Regions from separate parts of the uncultured Fretibacterium sp. genome, predicted to be linked through region 2. Evidence: riboswitches for the same ligand, from Rfam matches in the RefSeq annotation. Region 2 holds a riboswitch; each other region holds the start of a gene.
What was found. A riboswitch is a leader RNA that binds a small molecule or an ion and turns the genes downstream of it on or off. The one in region 2 is predicted to bind cobalamin.
Positions count from the first base shown of each region.

Region 1: another riboswitch for cobalamin. It lies ahead of ABLA28_RS00125 (DUF4198 domain-containing protein); the one in region 2 lies ahead of ABLA28_RS02110 (acetate--CoA ligase family protein).
Region 3: another riboswitch for cobalamin. It lies ahead of ABLA28_RS08350 (anaerobic ribonucleoside triphosphate reductase); the one in region 2 lies ahead of ABLA28_RS02110 (acetate--CoA ligase family protein).

Region 1 covers NZ_CAUUGJ010000001.1:21,975-27,463, reverse strand. The annotation lists gene der (ribosome biogenesis GTPase Der) at 1-198, shown strand, start outside; gene ABLA28_RS00145 (energy-coupling factor ABC transporter ATP-binding protein) at 285-1,097, opposite strand; gene ABLA28_RS00140 (energy-coupling factor transporter transmembrane component T) at 1,100-1,849, opposite strand; gene cbiM (cobalt transporter CbiM) at 1,857-2,465, opposite strand; gene ABLA28_RS00130 (hypothetical protein) at 2,471-2,938, opposite strand; gene ABLA28_RS00125 (DUF4198 domain-containing protein) at 2,986-3,765, opposite strand; cobalamin riboswitch at 3,954-4,077, opposite strand; gene ABLA28_RS00120 (class I SAM-dependent methyltransferase) at 4,140-4,793, opposite strand; gene ABLA28_RS00115 (MarR family transcriptional regulator) at 4,915-5,418, opposite strand.
Region 2 covers NZ_CAUUGJ010000011.1:15,350-20,838, reverse strand. The annotation lists gene ABLA28_RS02125 (isochorismatase family cysteine hydrolase) at 1-67, shown strand, start outside; gene ABLA28_RS02120 (APC family permease) at 78-1,439, shown strand; gene ABLA28_RS02115 (ferritin family protein) at 1,503-1,973, opposite strand; cobalamin riboswitch at 2,157-2,323, shown strand; gene ABLA28_RS02110 (acetate--CoA ligase family protein) at 2,509-4,629, shown strand; gene ABLA28_RS02105 (chemotaxis protein) at 4,954-5,489, shown strand, end outside.
Region 3 covers NZ_CAUUGJ010000083.1:1,209-6,697, reverse strand. The annotation lists gene ABLA28_RS08355 (4Fe-4S cluster-binding domain-containing protein) at 1-316, opposite strand, end outside; gene ABLA28_RS08350 (anaerobic ribonucleoside triphosphate reductase) at 494-2,827, opposite strand; cobalamin riboswitch at 2,992-3,184, opposite strand; gene ABLA28_RS08345 (sodium:solute symporter family protein) at 3,334-4,815, opposite strand; gene ABLA28_RS08340 (nucleotidyltransferase family protein) at 5,302-5,489, opposite strand, start outside.

The sequences.
Region 1 (5,489 bases), on a different contig from region 2:
AGAAGGGGCAAGGCGCTCAGGATCTACTACTGCCTCCAGTCCGGGGTGGAGCCGCCCACCTTCGTCTTCTTCGTCAACGACCCCGGCATCGTGGACACGGCCTTCGAAAACCACGTCAAAAAGGAGCTCCGCGCCCTGGAGAACTTCACGGGATCGCCCTTGCGGGTGTTCTGGCGCGGCAAGGAGCAGGAAGGATAAGCCAAAAAACAAGAGCGCCCGCCCCTCGAATGAAGGGGCGGGCGCTTCGTAGGGTTATCCACTCATCTCCCCGACGTTGCGGGGGCTCAGCGGGAACAGCGCAGGGGCAGCTCGAGTCCGTTTTGCCGAAGCAGCGCCTCGTCCCCGAGTATCGTCTCGAGGTCCCCATCCGCGGCGACGCGCCCGTCGAACAGCACGACGGCCCGGCCGCACACGTCCAGGGCCATGTCGAGGTCGTGGGTCGCCAGGATGAGGGGCTTATCCAGCTCCCGAAGCACCTCGATCACCCGGCGGCGGGCCCTCGGGTCCAGGGCCGCGGAGGGTTCGTCCAGCACCACGATCTCCGGCCGCATGACCAGGATTCCCGCCAGAGCCGCCATGCGCTTCTCCCCGCCCGAGAGGCGGTGAGGCGGCCGCTCGGCCAGATGTCCGACGTTCAGGGACTCCAACACCTCCCGGGCCCTCGCATGGGCCTCCTCGGCGGGTACCCCGTGCGCAACCGGCCCGAAGGCCACGTCCTCTACGACCTGCGGCATGAAAAGCTGGTCGTCGGGGTCCTGAAAGATCAGACCGACGGCCTCGCGCAGACGCTTCAGGTCCTTCCCGACGGGAACGCCCTCCAGCGACACCGTCCCCGTCTGCGCGGCGATGCAGCCCGCCAGATGGAGCATGAGGGTGGACTTGCCCGAGCCGTTGGGCCCCACCAGCGCGAGCTTCTCCCCCCTTCCCAGCGTGAAGGAGACGCCGTTCAGGGCACGATGTCCGTCGGGGTAGGCGTAGCAAAGGCCGCAGACCTCGAGAGGCGCTCCGGCGGAAGCGACCGTCTCCGGCGCCGCCGGGGACGACGCGCTGCGGACCGCGTCCGCGCCCGTTGAATCCCGATTCATCTCCCGACTCATCCTCAGGGCCTCCAGACGAGGGAAAACGACAGGATGACCGCGACGTTCAGAGCAAACAGCAGGCAGAACAGGACGTCCCGCCCCTGCCAGCACAGAGGCCGGCCCTGGCAGAACCCCGCCATTCCCCCGCGGCACCGGATCGCGAGCATCATCCGCTCCGAGCGCTCCGAGCCGTGCACCAGCGTCGTCCCGAGCATGCAGGCGAAGGTCCTGCACATCGGGATCCCCTTTAAGTCGGGCCCCCGAAGCTGCACAGCCCGCACCATCGTCCCCGCCCGCTCCGCCAGGATGAAGATGCAGCGCGTGGAGAGCAGCAGCAGGATCCGCAGTTTCTCGGGGACCCTCAGGCGGGCCAGAACGCCGTCCACCCTCCCCACGCCCAGCGAGAGAACCATCCGGCTCAGCAGGACCGAGATCAGGTTCAGTTTGAGCAGAATGAGGCCGGCAAACCTCAGCCCCGCAGCGGAGAAGGGCCCCCAGAAGCGCTCGCCGGGATAGGTCAGCATCAGGAGCAGGGCGATGAACGCCCCCACGGCGTTCAGGTGCAGCAGTTCCCTCGCCAGAGGGCCGGGCTCGCCCAGGAAGAACAGGACCAGTACGACCGGCACGCCGCAGAGCAGGGCCGGAAACGACCGCACGGAGGCCAGGACAAAGGCCAGAACAAGGGCGCAGAGCACACGTCCCCGCGGGTCGAAGCGGTCCAGCCCCGTCGGCGTGGCCTCGGCCCGAAGGGCGCTCGTATCGAGCTGCATTCCCCCGCTATCGCTCCACGCCCATCAAAAGGTCCGGGGCGGCGCGCTTCATATAGGCGACCATGAAGGCCGTGATGGCCCCCTCGATCAGGGCGAAGGGGATATGGGCGAGGAAGACGGTGTTGGCGATGACCGACAGGTTGGTGTCCGTCCCGCGCAGAAATATCTCCACCCCCAGGGCACAGAGCATGACGGCCAGGAAGCCGGCCAGGAAGGCGAGCACGAATGCCGCCCTACCGCTGCTTCTGCGGATCGGGGCGGCGAACAGCAGATAGGCGGCGAGCGCGGGGACCGCGACATCCACCGTGTTCACCCCCAGGACGACAAGCCCTCCGAACTGGAACAACAGGGCCTGGAGGACCAGGGCGACCATCACGGCAGGAAAGGCCGACCATCCCAGGACCAGCCCCATCGGGGCGATGAGGGAGAGGTGGGTCGAGCTCGGAGGGATCGGAACGTTGATCAGGGAGGCCAGGAAGAACGCCGACGAGAAGAACGCGACGCGCACGATCTTGTCGGCGTCGAGCTTCTTCAGCCCAATCGCCGTTCCGACCCCGGCGATGGCCCATCCCGCGGTCAGCATCTGAGAGGAGAGCATACCCTCGCTGATGTGCATGGACCCTACACCGTCCTTCTGCGGCGGAACAGGAGGACGAACGCCGCGATATTGAAGAGCAGGCTGACACCCAGCCCGGCCCGGAGGTAAAGATCCAGGCCCTCGGGAGCCGCCTTCTTCTCCTGGACGATTCCGCCCGCCGCCCCCCCCGACATGAACTCCTGAGTCACGTCGATCTCCGCCTCGGCCCTGTGCCCGTCGTCGTCGTTGACGACGACCCGCCACTTCCCCGGCTTGTCGGGGACGAAGGCAAAACGCCCGCCCGCATCGGTCCGACCGGACTGATAGGCGATCTTCTCGTCGGACGGGGAAAAGACCTCGGCCTTGAGGTAGCTCATCAGCTCCCCCGTGGAGTAGAAGAAATCCAGCGCGACCGGCCGCAGGTCGGACTCCTGGTAGCCCACGCCGTGGGCCGACGCCATTCCCGAAAAAAGGCCCAGGCCGACGGCAACCGCCAGCCCAAGCATAGCCATTCTGAGACGACCCGGCATCCCACTCACTTTCGTCTCACTCCACTTCATTACTTCACTTCAAAGATCAAAAAGGCCTTGCGCGTGACGGAATCGTACTCGCCCTCCTTGCCCGGCAGATCCTTCTTCATGGCGCGCACGCCCCAGAGCCCCGGCGCCGTGATCTTGATATGAGCGACGCCCTGGACCGCATCGGAGGCGTAGGCGTAGGTGTTCTCGTACGGCGCAAAGCCGTCGTACGTCGCCCACACGGGACCGGAATAGGGCTTTCCATCCACCAGGATCTTGACGTCGAAGAACTCGCCCACCTTCGCATCCGCGGGGTTGGTCACCGGGATGATCTCCAGGGGCTGCCCCGTCTCCACGGCGAAGTTCTTGTCGTCTTTCGAGGCGTTGACGATGGCCTTGACGAACTTGTCGTTCTTGGTGGCCTTCACGACCTTCAGGCCCTGAGCCTCCAGTTCCTTGCGGGTCCCGGACTTGCCGCCCTCGTTCGTCGTGCACCAGACGCCGCCATCCTTGTTGGCGAGGATAACCATGGAGCCGTCGTCCGCCGCCGGCACCGAAAAGTCGATGCAGAGATTTTTTTCGTTCGGCTTCAGCTCGGCCTCCTGCAGCTTGCCGTCCTTGAAGACGCCCGCCTTGATGCGCTCGGCGTCCTCCACCTCCTCCGGGACGATGAACTTGTGCCCCGAATGGATCTCGACCGTAAGCGTCCCGCCCTTCTCCACATCCATTTTCTGAGGCTTCATCACCAGCTCGTGCGCAAAAGCCGCCGTCGAGAGCCCCATTGCCAGAAGCGCCGCCGATACGATACGTCCGTACTTCATGATACCCATCCTCCTCGATGATCTCGTCCCAATACCGACACCCGGCGCACCCACGGTGCACCACCCTTCAGTAAAAAGCGCGAAGCCAACAAAAACACGCAGATATGCAGATACGAAAAACCCCTCGCCGCGAAGGAACAGGACGAGGGGACATACCGCCATTTGTTCCGTCTCCATCGCTCGTGGACAGGATACCTCTCTCGTCCGCCGGGCATTCCGGCTTTACGGCGGCGGGACCGCGCGGGACTTGCACCCTGCTTCCCCCAACGGACGAGGCGTTATGCAAAATCTGATGAATTCTCACCAATTTACGTTTCAGATTATAGCACACCTCCCGGCGCCCCTGCACTCGCTTTTATGCGGAGACGTCCCACTCACCCTTCCTTCACGAACACCTGGCGCCGGGATATGGAGTTGATGTAGTCGTCCTCCTTCAGTTTCAGGCCCCGCTCGCGGCAAAGCTCGGGGTAGACGTTGTTCCAGTTGTCCCGGTTCCCCTCGCCCCAGCGGCAGAAGGGATACCAGATGATCCCCCAAAGGCCGAACCGCGGCCGGCTCCAGTCCACCAACAAAAAGGTCCCGCCCGGCCTCAGCAGGCGCGCCGTCTCCGTGATGGCGGCACGCCGAACCGCGGGGGGCGTCTCGTGCAGCGCCATAGAGGTCATGACCAGGTCGAAGTGTCCGTCGGGAAAGGGAAGCTCGTCCATGGACGCCCTCAGAAACTCCAGCCCGCAGGCGAAGGCCCCGGCCCCCCGGCGCGCGCACTCCAGCTGGTCGTCCGAGATGTCGGCCCCCACGATCGACGCGTCGGCGGGGCTCTTCTCGGCCAGGGCATAGCTCAGGCCACCGGGACCACACCCCAGATCGAGCGCCCGGCCTCCCGGGCCAAGCTGCAGGTCCCCCACGGCCCGACGATAAAACCGCTCCTGAAATCCGAACAGCGCGGCGAGCCGCCGATAGCTCTCCCCTCCAAATATGCCCCTGAAGGCCCTGCCCTTACCGCGAAAATCCCGTGCACCCTTCGTCATCGTGCCGACCTCCTCCTTATTGAACCTCTTGTACCTCCTTGAACCGCCCAGGAGGTACAAGTCCCCTGCGACAAAAAGCGAACCACGAACCGCGTCCTTCCCAATTTTCTTGAAGGGCCCCTCAGGGGGCGCTGCCTCGAAGAGGCTCCTCCCTCTGCCCCTCCTCATTCCGCCCCTCCAGGGCAGCGTCCAGAGCACCCAGAAAATCCCGCAGAAAGTCCCTGTCCCTCTCGGACGCGTCCGCCAGAAGGCCCTCCACCAAGCGGTCGAACTCCGCGTGGAGACGCTCGTGGAACAGGTAGGCACGCTCGCCCTCGGGCGTCACCCTCAGGATGCGGCGGAGACTGCTGTCCTCGTCCCTCTCCTTGACGAGCATCCCCTTCCCCTCCAGCTTCATCGCGATCTGGGACACGGCCCCCCGCGTCACCCCCAGCACCTCCGCCAGGGCCGTCATGTGCCGGTTCGGGTTCTCCTTCACGCATTTGATCATGTGGATCTCCGCTGCAAAAAGGGGCGTGTCGGTCCCGTAACGGTGCAGCCGCTCCTGAGCCTCCTCCAGCTTCAACATGACGTTCAGCAGGCGATAGCTGATCCTGTTCTCGTTGGCCTCGTTGATAATCTTCATGCTCCAAATTGTATAGCATATATACAATAGGGACAAGAGGCATGGGGCATCGCCGCTTCGTGTTATGATGG
Region 2 (5,489 bases):
ACTCTCGGTGCTGAATAACATCTATTGCCACGTGGTCAGCACCGACGAATTGATCGCCGCCTTGTAGGAGGAAGAACATGAACGACAGCAAACTGAAGAGGAATCTGAGCTTCGTACAGATGATCGCAATATCGTCGGGAGCCGTTATCGGAGGCTGGCTCGCCGAGGCTCCCTACTGGTTTCAGACCACGGGGGCGGGGGCGGCTTTCCTGTTTCCCCTTCTTGCCCTTCTCCTTGTTCCCGTAGGCCTGGCGTTCGGCGAGCTGTCCGCAATGCTACCCTTTGCTGCGGGGGTGGATGCCTGGACCAGCAACGCTTACGGCAACAAAATGGGATTTGCGACTCAGTGGATGATGTTTCTGATTCAGGTCGTGGAGCCCCCGATGATGGCCTTCATCTTCGGAACGGCCATCAACCATTTCTATCCTTTGAATAGCGATCAGATGATGATGGTGGCGATATTCTCCGTCACCCTTTGGTTCGTCCTCTCCAATTTCAACATCAGCCTGACGGGGAAACTGTCCAACTTCTTTTTCTTCTCCATGATCGTCATCTCGCTTTTGGTCTCGTCCTCCTTTTTCCTCAGCGGCCACTGGAGTATGGATCACATTCGTCTGAACCAGGGCTTTTTCCCGAAGGGGGGGTATGGAATCTTCATTGCGATGGCCGTATTCTCGCTCAAGTTCATCGGCTTTGAAATGACGCCCACCCTGATAGAAGAGACCAATTTTCCGGCCTCAAAAATATGGAAGGTTATCCTTGCATCGCTCTTCATTCCCGCGCTGCTTTACAGCTTTGTCGTGCTGGCGATGGGAGGCATGGCCCCGTGGCATGAAATTGCCTCGATGAGCATGCCTGAGCCCGAACTGGTGGCTCGCTTCGGGCTGCCCGCGATTCTGGGGATCCTCGCCATTGTCTCTGGCCTCATGCACGCTTTCACCACACTGATGGGGTTCTGGACGTCCAGCGCCCGGGTGCTCTATGGCGCCGCGCAGCTGAACCAGCTTCCCAGGGGGTTCATAAAGGTTAATCGCTATGGCCAGCCGTTCTTGGCCAATGTTGTGGTCTACATGTTCTCTTTGTTTTTCTGCTTTTTCAGTGGGGACAACTGGGTGCAGTACATCTATGCCATCTCCAGCATTGCCGCAGGGGTCGTCTATTTCATCTCCTGTCTCGATGTCGTACGCCTCAGGAGGCTTCATCCCGAGTGGAAACGTCCTTTCAGGGCACCAGGGGGGCTCCCGATGTTCCTGGTCGGCATGGGGATCTCGATCTGGCTGGTTATCGGGGCCTGTATGGAGTTGGATGCGGGAGGTTATCTCTCTCTCCTGCTCTTCTTCGGCCTTGGAGTCGTTGTCTTTTGGGTGGCCGATTCTTACAGGAGAAAACAGGGACGCGAGTTGACCGCGCTGACCCCTGAGGATATCGGCAGGGAATAGAGTCGAGCCTGGAGGCTGCCAATCCGTCGATAGGGATTTTGCGTCCCTATCGACGGATTTTTTTCAGTACATGCTCTGGTTTCTGTAGTCCTGCAGCAGCTTGAGGTGCCGTTCCTCCTCGGCCAGAATGGCTTCGAAGACCTCCGGGGCCTCGGGCCTGAGGATGCTGCGAATCTCCCTGACGTAGGATGCGGTGTCCTTTTCGAGCCGTATGGCGAAGTCGAGAGCCTGCTGCCACGCCTTTTCGGTGTCCTTGAGGATGGGCCTGAACTCCTCGAAGGCGAAGCTCTGACGGATCAGGGTGTCCAGGTGCCGGATGCGCTCCGGTCCCGGGACCTCCTCCTCGGCGAACTTGCTCTTGAGGGCGGCGTACAGGTTCCGGTGCTCTCGCTCCTCGCCGCCGAGCTGCTCGAAGAGCTTCCGGGCCCGTTCCGATTTTGTCCTTGCGGCGAGGTCCCCATAAAAGGCGCTTCCCCTCTCCTCCAGTCGTATCAGGGTGTCCAGAAGGTCGGATACGCGAAAAGGCTCTCCCATCTCAGTCATCTCCCCTTGGCTTTTCGGGTGCACGCGAGGCGTGAACTCCAAGCGTATTATACCGAAGCGCTCCTCTTCCAAAAGGGGAGCGGCGGCCCTCCGGGAGGAGTGCGTGGTCCGAAATGCGGCGGAGGGGCGAGACCCGTTTGACATTCCCATCTTTTGCCGTATAGTGATCGGGCAGACAACACAGCCTCGGAAGGTGTTCGGGAAGTCCGGTGCAAGACCGGTGCGGACCCGCCACTGTAAGCTCGGCAGCATCGGCCGTACCACTGGGACGTCTTCCGTTCCGGGAAGGGGGCCGAAAAAAGGAGCGAGCCAGGAGACCGGCCTTTCGAAGGAGCGCACGCCCCCCGCGCGGATTCGGGCCGGTCATGCGGAGCACAGTCCTCGGTGTCTCGCTGTACATGCGGCGGGCGCACCCCGAGGGCCCTATCCCTCCGTCGTTCAAAGACCGTCCTCTCGCGAGGGCGGCCTTTTGTGATTTTTGCGGCCCCTGTGGGCCGAAGCCAACGAACGGGAGGATCCATGGATCATGAAGGACACGAAAGAAGCGCCCAAATCCCTGTTGTCCCATCCTCTGAGGAGGCTCTTTGCCCCGAAAGCCATCGCCATCGTCGGGGCCTCGTCCGACCTGGAGCGCTTGACCGGCCGGACGCTCCGATACCTCCAGTCCTTCGGCTACGAGGGGGCGATCTATCCCATCAACCCCAAAGCCGACACCATAGCGGGCCTTCCCGTGCACCGGGATATCACGGAGATCGACGGCCCCGTCGACCTCGCCATTCTCAGCGTCAAGGCCAGGCTGATCCCCGGGGTGATGCGGGCCTGTGCGGCCAAGGCGGTCCCCTTCGCCCTGGTCTACTCCTCCGGCTTTTCCGAGACCGGCAACTTCGCCCTCCAGGAAGAGGTGTCGTCCATCGCCCACGACGGGGGTATACGGGTGCTGGGCCCCAACTGCCAGGGGCTGGCGAACCTCGCCGAGGGGATCCCGCTCACGTTCTCCGGCGCCCTTTACGATGTGCCTCGGCCCCCCGTGGGGCACGTCGCGTTCGTGTCCCAGAGCGGGGCGTTCGGGTTCTCGTCCTTCGGCGTCGGGATGGAGCACGGCGTGCGGTTCCGCTATGTGGCGACCACCGGAAATCAGTCGGACCTCGATGCCGTGGAGTGCGCGGACTATGTGCTGGAGGACCCCGAGGTGCGTCTGTTGATGCTCTATCTGGAGGGGCTGGAGGACGGCGAGGCGTTCCTGCGCCTGGTGAGGAAGGCCCGGGAGCGGGACATCGCCGTCGCGGTGCTGAAGGCGGGGCGGTCCCCCTCGGCGCGCGAGGCGGCCAAGAGCCACACGGCGGCCCTGACGGGGGACGAACGGGTCTGGTCGGCCATCTTTTCGCAGTACGGGGTCATCCCGATGGAGGACATCGACGACATCATCGGCATCGGCCAGGTGCTTGGGGCGGAGAAGCGGATGAGTGGAGGACGTTCGGCGATCCTGACGACCTCCGGCGGCGCGGGCATCGTCATGGCCGACTGCCTGAATGACGTCGGGCTCTCCGTTCCCGAGTTCTCCCCCGTCACGAGAGCCCGCGTCGAGGCGGCGATACCGCCCTTCGGAGCGTCCCGCAACCCGGTGGACATGACGGTCCAGATCTCGGAACAGCCGGAGAACTTCCGCAGCGTCTTCGATGCGGTGCAGGCGGATCCGGAACTGGATGCGGCCGTCACATCCCTCTCCATGATCGTGGGGCAGGCGGGAGACGTCATGACGGATATCATGATCGAGAGCTATGTCCGCGGTACGAAGCCCCAGGCGGCCGTGTGGATGATTGACCGTCGACACGGCGGGAGCTTCATCGAAAGGTTGAAGGCCGCCGGAATCCCAATCTTCCAGAGTTTCCGTCAATGTGCCCGTGCCCTCAGGGCTCTGGAGGGGTGGGGAACGTTCCGGCCGGTCGCAAAACCCCGGGGCGATGCCTCCGTGCCGATCCTTCCTGACTGGAAGGGGAACATGACGGAGTACGACGCCAAGGTCTTCCTGTCGCGGTACGGCATTCCCATAACGCGGGAGAGGCTTTGCAAAAACCTGGAGGAGGCCTGCGATGCAGCGGAGGAACTGGGCTTCCCCGTGGCGCTCAAGGGGATGGCGGCCTCCGTGCTCCACAAGACGGAGGCGGGGATCGTGGTGCTGGATGTGCGCTCCTTCGAGGAGCTTCGGGGTGCGCTCAAGGCGGTGCGGAAGAACCTGGAGGAGCACGCCGGAGAGGGCGGGGTCCAGGGGTTCCTGGTGTCCGAGATGGTGCGCGGCGGGTTCGAGTGCATCGTAGGGGTGAAGCGGGACCCCGTGTTCGGTCCGATGATCGCCGTGGGGCTTGGAGGCATTTACGTCGAGGTACTGAGCGACGTCTCCCTGAGACACGGCGCCGTGGACGAGGAGGAGGCACTGAACATGATTCGCCAGCTCAAGGGCTATTCCTTCCTGTCCGGGACCCGGGGCAGCAAGCCGCGCGACGTCCGGGCCCTGGCCCGGATCGTCAGCCGGGTTTCCCGGCTGGCCGTCGCCGAGACGGACTTGTTGGAGCTGGACATCAACCCCGTGTTCGTGCTGGAGGAGGGCAAGGGCGCCGTGGCGGCGGACGCACTGGTCGTGAAGGCGTAATGGCACGGTGGGGAGCCTTTTGTATCGACGGTGAACCGCCTCCAAGATGCTCTGTCTGCTGCGAACGATACGTCAAAGTTCGCGGGTAAATTTTTTAACGTGTGGTAAAGACGGGTTTTATATATTTTTGCCGCACCTGACGGGTGCAAAACCAAAGTCGGCTTAGCCTATACAATGACATGCTCGATTCCCGATAAAACCGCCGCAATCTGCGGACTTGGGATGGGGGAGTTGTCTGTCGCTTTTCGAGGAATGGTGGTATATTAAACAGGATTGGATTCAACCTCAGAGAGGGATTTGTCGCTGAAGAAACGGGGTATTCAAATGCAGGAAGTCAAGAAAGTCATCACGGAGGTCGGCACGAACGAGTGGCAGGTCGTGGTTTTCTTCCTGGGGGAACAATCATTTGCAATCAACGTCGATAAAACCAGGGAGATTCTGCGTTGGCCGGGATGCCGGGTCATCCCCGATTCCCCCAGGTCCCTGATCGGGATTACCTCCGTCAGGGGCGAGGTCCTTCCTATGGTTGACCTGCGCGTTTTTCTGGACATCGAACCCTCGGTGGACCTCGACCAGAGCAAGGTGATCATTGCCGAGTTCAACGAGGTCAAGCTGGGCTTTGTGGTCGACGCCGTGGAGCGGATCTACCGCATCAACTCGGAGGACCTGGACTCGAGCCTGACGGGCAAGTACCTTGGGGAATGGATACTCTACGTCATCAAGCGCGACAGTCGGAACGTCCTGCTGCTGGATTACGAGGCCATCGTGCAGACAATCAGCCCGCAGCTCTCCATGCAGAGCAGGTGGGACCCCTCCCGCGCCGCCGCCCTGATGGAAGGGGTGACGGACCCGGCCGCGAT
Region 3 (5,489 bases), on a different contig from region 2:
GGAACTCGAAGGTGTAGCCGCTCCAGGTCATCACGTCGTACCCGCGCGCCTGCGCCCCCTCGGCCAGCTCCGCGAGGGGCTCCGCCTGCTCGAAGGGCTCGCCGCCGCTCAGGCTCAGGCCGTCCAGCAGCGGGTTTTCCTCCATCCGCGCCAAAAGCGACCCCACCTCCACCCAGAACCCGCCCTCGTAGGCGTGGGTCTGCGGGTTGTGGCAGCCGGGGCATCGGTGCGGACAGCCCTGCACGAACACCGTAAAACGGATGCCGGGCCCGTCCACGAACGACTCCTCAACGACGCCCGCGACCCGGAGACGCATTAAAGTGCCTCAGGGGGCTTTGCCCCCTGAACCCCCAGCAGGGGAACAAGTCCCCCTGCACCCCTCCTCGTATCGTCGTGGACAGGGGGGCGGCAGCTCCCCTGCCCACGACGATAAAAGGGATCCAAGGGAGCTTGCTCCCTTGGCGGGGTTCGGGGCGGAGCCCCGAGAGGGGTTTCAGTGCGATCCGGTGTGGTGCACACGGTCGTGTTCCTCGGCCTTCTTGGCGTCGTTGAACCGGTCGAGCGTCCCCACCAGGTAGCCCGTGATCCTGCGGATGCGCTCGAACCGCACCCCGCCCTCCGAGCGGCCGCATCCGGGGCAGACGTCGTCGATGACGCCCGTGTACCCGCAGACGGGGTCGCGGTCCAGCGGGTGGTTGATGGCCCCGTACCCGATCCCCGCCTCCTTCATGGCGCGCACGACCTTCTCGAACGCGTCCAGGTTCCGGGACGGGTCGCCGTCCATCTCGATATAGGTGATGTGTCCCGCGTTCGTCAGCTCGTGGTAGGGCGCCTCCAGGCGGATCTTGTCGAGCGCGCGGATATTGTGGTGCACGGGGACGTGGAAGCTGTTGGTGTAGTAGTCGCGGTCGGTGATCCCCTCGATCGGCCCGAAGCGCTTCCGGTCCATCCGGACGAACCGGCCGGACAGGCCCTCGGCCGGCGTCGCCAGCAGGGTGAAGTTCAGCCCGTGTTTCCGCGCGGCCTCGTCCATGCGCGAGCGCATGTGCCCGACGATCTCCAGCCCCAGGGCCTGGGACGCCTCGCTCTCGCCGTGGTGTTTTCCGGTGAGGGCCTTGAGGCACTCCGCCAGGCCGATGAACCCCAGGGACAGCGAGCCGTGCCGGAGCACCTCGCGCACCTCGTCGTTCCAGCCCAGTTTCTCCGAGTCCATCCAGACCCCCTGTCCCATCAGGAACGGGAAGTTCTTGACCTTCTTCCTGGACTGGATCTCCAGGCGGTCCAGGAGCTGGCGGATCACCAGGTCGATTTTTTCGTCCAGCATACGGAAGAACCCGGCCCGGTCCCGCCTGCTCAGGAGCCCCAGCCTCGGCAGGTTGACGCTGGTGAAGCTCAGGTTCCCGCGGCCCGTCACGATCTGACGGCCGGGGTCGGCGACGTTGCCGATGACGCGCGTTCGGCACCCCATGTAGGCGATCTCGGTATCGGGCTCCCCCGGACGGTAGTATTGGAGGTTGAAGGGCGCGTCGATGAAGGCGAAGTTCGGGAAGAGCCGCCTGGCGCTCACGCGGCAGGCCAGCCGGAAGAGGTCGTAGTTGGGGTCGCCCGGCGCGTAGTTCACGCCCTCCTTGACCTTGAAGATGCTCACGGGAAAGATGGGGGTCTCGCCGTGTCCCAGCCCCGCCTCCGTGGCGAGCAGGAGGTTCTTCACGACGCTGCGCCCCTCGGGAGACGTGTCCGTCCCGTAGTTGAGCGAGCTGAAGGGCACCTGGGCCCCGGCGCGGCTGTGCATGGTGTTCAGGTTGTGGACCAGGGCCTCCATGGCCTGATAGGTCTCCCGGTCCGTCTCGCGCTCCGCCTCGCTCAGGGCCAGGGCCTGTGCCCGCGCGGCGGGACCGTCCCCGAACCGCCGCTCCAAGCGAGAGCGTTCCATGGCCTGGAAGGGTTCCGGGTTCCCCAGGCGGATCGTCCCGTCCGGGGCGCCGCGCAGCTCCTCGTGCAGGGCCTCGACCCACTCGGCGGCGTCGTCCGCGTCGGGCAGCATCCCGAGGGCCTTGGCCAGGTTCTTCCGGTAGAGGCCCTTGAAGGTCCTGGCGACGTAGGGGGCCAGGGCGAAGTCGAACATGGGGATGCTCTGCCCGCCGTGCTGGTCGTTCTGGTTGGACTGGAGCGCGATGCAGGCCAGGGCCGCCGCGCTGCGGATGCCCGCCGGCTCGCGCAGCGTGCCGTGCCCCGTGCCGAACCCGCCCTTGAAGAGCTTTTTGATGTCGATCTGGCAGCAGGTCGTCGTCAGGGTCAGGAAATCCATGTCGTGGATGTGGATGTCGCCGTTTCGGTGCGCCTCCGCGTGTTCGGGGCGCAGGACGAAGATCTCGTTGAAGTACTTCGCCCCCTCGGACCCGTAGCGGAGCATCGTCCCCATGGCGGTGTCGCCGTCGATGTTGGCGTTCTCGCGCTTCAGGTCGTTGTCCTGCGCCTCGCGGAAGGTCAGGTCCTCGTAGATGTTCATCAGGCGGCTCTTCATCTCGCGCGCCTGGCTGCGGCGGGCGCGGTAGAGGATGTAGGCCTTGGCCGCGCGCCCGTGCCCGGAGTCGATGAGGACGTTCTCCACGATGTCCTGGATCTCCTCCACCTGGGGGACGCACCCCGCGAGCTCCTTTTCCATACGCTCCGCGACCTGTTCCGTCAGGGCGAGCGCCGTATCCTGCCTGGCCGCCTCCCCCGTGTCCTCCGCGACCGCGGCCAGGGCCTTCAGAATGGCCCCGGCGATCTTCTCCGCATTGAACGGCACCTCACGGCCGTCCCGTTTTCGGATCTTTACGAACATGAAAGCCTCCCGATTTCTCCATGACATTTCCGCGTCCGCAGTCCGTGCGAAAAGCCCGGCCGGCCCGACAAAAAACGCTCCTCCACGTCCAGGGTGGAGGAGCGCCCGCTGACACGAAAAAAAGGCATGAAAAGCCGGCACGCCCTCCCTATCGTCCGTAGGGGGTTGACGTCTGCGGCCCAGGCAGGTCTTCTGACTCGGGATCGTCGACGTGAAAAAGCGTTCCCCCGGTCTTCCCGGATCGATCCAGTGACCTTCGGGGCCGTCTCCCCCTCACAGCGGCGGGACCGTGCAGGATTTTCGCCTGCTTCCCTCTTCGCCGGCATACGCGCCGGCACCTGCGCCTCGAGTATTCGGTTGTGCCGTTGCTCTCGGTTTCCGGAAGCCGCGTCCCGATCTCCCGGTCGCGGCAGGTTCATTATACCTCAGGTCCTGCCGGGTCCACGATGCCTCCGGGTATCCAAGAGCGGGGCAGGCCCCCGCTGTGCTGAGAAGTTGTTGGGCCGCTACTCCTCGGGCACCAGCTCCGTGGTATTGCGCCGGGATGGGGCGATCAGGCAGAAGAGAAGGAAGGCAGCCAAGCTCAGTACGAGGGCTACGAGGATCGGCTCATCCATGAGCCTCAGGACGACAGGGTTGCTGAACCCCTTTTGGGTGAGGAAATCCAGGACCAGGTCCTTCCGATGTTCCATCAGGAGGACGGTCGCGCTTCCCACGATCAGGGAGGCGACGGCTCCCGCCTCGGAGGCGCGTTTCCAGTACAGGCCGAAAACATAGGGGAAGAAGGAGCCCGCGGCCCGAAGCGTGAAGGAGAACATCAGAAGGGTGATGATGTTGCCAACATTGAAATAGGCGACGGCCCCGGCTAGTAGCCCGATGATCACCATGGTGACGCGGGTGACTTTCAGCACTCGGGTGCTGGATGCGGCGGGGTGGATAAACGTCTTGTAAAGGTCGTTGCCGAAGATGGACCCCGCGCCCAGAAGGTCGGAATCCGCGCTGGACATGGTGGCAGAGAGGATCCCCGAGAAGAGCAGTCCCACGATGACCGCGGGCATGGTGGCCATGGCCAAGTGCGGCAGGGCGTACTTGGGCCCCTCGCTCAGGATGAGGCCGGAATCTATTTTGTTCATGTTGAGCAGAGCCAAGGTGATGATGCCCAGCAGAGTTGGGATAAAGGCGTAGACGAAATTGACGACTGCGGCGATGATGGAGCCCTGCCGTGCGGCCCGCCCGTCCCGGGCCGCGTAGTAGCGGGAAACAGCCTCCTGTCCCACGGTGAAGGAGGCGATGTACATGATCACGAGCGCCGCGATCTTATAGGGACCGATCCCCTTGAAGAGGCCGAAAGTCCCATCCGGGACGTTGGCGACGACATTATCCATTCCCCCGGCCATGCCGAGCGCGTAGGGCAGGGCCGCGGCCATTCCGAAGAGGATCAGGAAGACCTGCACGAAATCGGTCAGGGTGACGCTCCAGAGCCCGCCCATGACCGAGTAGACGGTGACGACCAAGGTGACGGCGAGCACCGCCATCCGGTAGTCGAGCCCAAGCATGACAGAGACGACGGTGGAGGATGCGATGAACTGCGCCGCCGTCAGGCCAATCAGAGGCAGGATCATGACGATGGCCGTGATGGCGCCGGAGAACGGCCCGTATCGTCTGCGGAAGTACTCTGGAACGGTCTTGACCTCGGCAGTCCGGAACTTGTGGGCGAAGAAGGTTAGAATGACGAAGGCGATGCCCATCGCGGTGACGTACCACGACGCGCTCAGCCCCCAGGCCCCGAATCCCTTTTCGACGACGCCTAGGGAGCTTCCTCCGCCGATCTCCGTTGCGGCCAAGGTACCGGCCATCAACAGGGGGCCGAGCCTGCGCCCGGCAACCATGAAGTCCTCATTAGAGGCGATCCGTGTCGAGGACCACCAGCCGATGAGCAACATCAGCAGCATGTAGCCGGCTACGATCAGAATTACCGTGTTCTGCATGCGAATTCCTCCTTACCTGCTATGCCGAACGGCGAAGAGACGAACGGAACGTTCAAGACGAAATATCGGCACCCGGTTCCATTATCGTGGGCGCCGAAGGTTTTTTCAAGCGTCCCGGTCTCCGGATAGAAAGGGACGAAAAGAGAGCGGAAGAAAAATGGAGGGAAAATCTATAAAGTGTTTGAATCTCGAAAGAAACGTCGAAGCCGCCGCTTGAGGAACACGGACGAGCCGGCCACGGCACAGAAGAAGAGAACGGCGAAGGCCAGCCCGGAATCCACGGAAAATAAAAGGAAAAACAATCCCAATATCGGAAGGCCGAAGTGCAGGACCCTCGTATCGTTCCGCCCGAACATTCCGTAGTACCCCCTTCTTCAATTAGTTTGTCGATACAAACTTAATTTCGGAAATAATCTACCGCAATCCCGGGCGCCTGTCAATCCCTCCCTTTGGGAGGGGGGAGCGCCGTCCTCGGATCGGATCCGCTCAGAGCTGCGGACGGCAGACCCTCCGATAGTCCTCCGGGGTGTCCAGGTCGTCGAAGAAGCCGTCCTCCCCCTCCACCGTCAGCACCTCCGGCATGAATCGCGCCATCGCGTCCCGACCGCCCCGATCCCCGGATGCGGATCTCAGGCGGTCGCGCCAGAGCCCTTCCATAAAAATGGGGTGTCCGA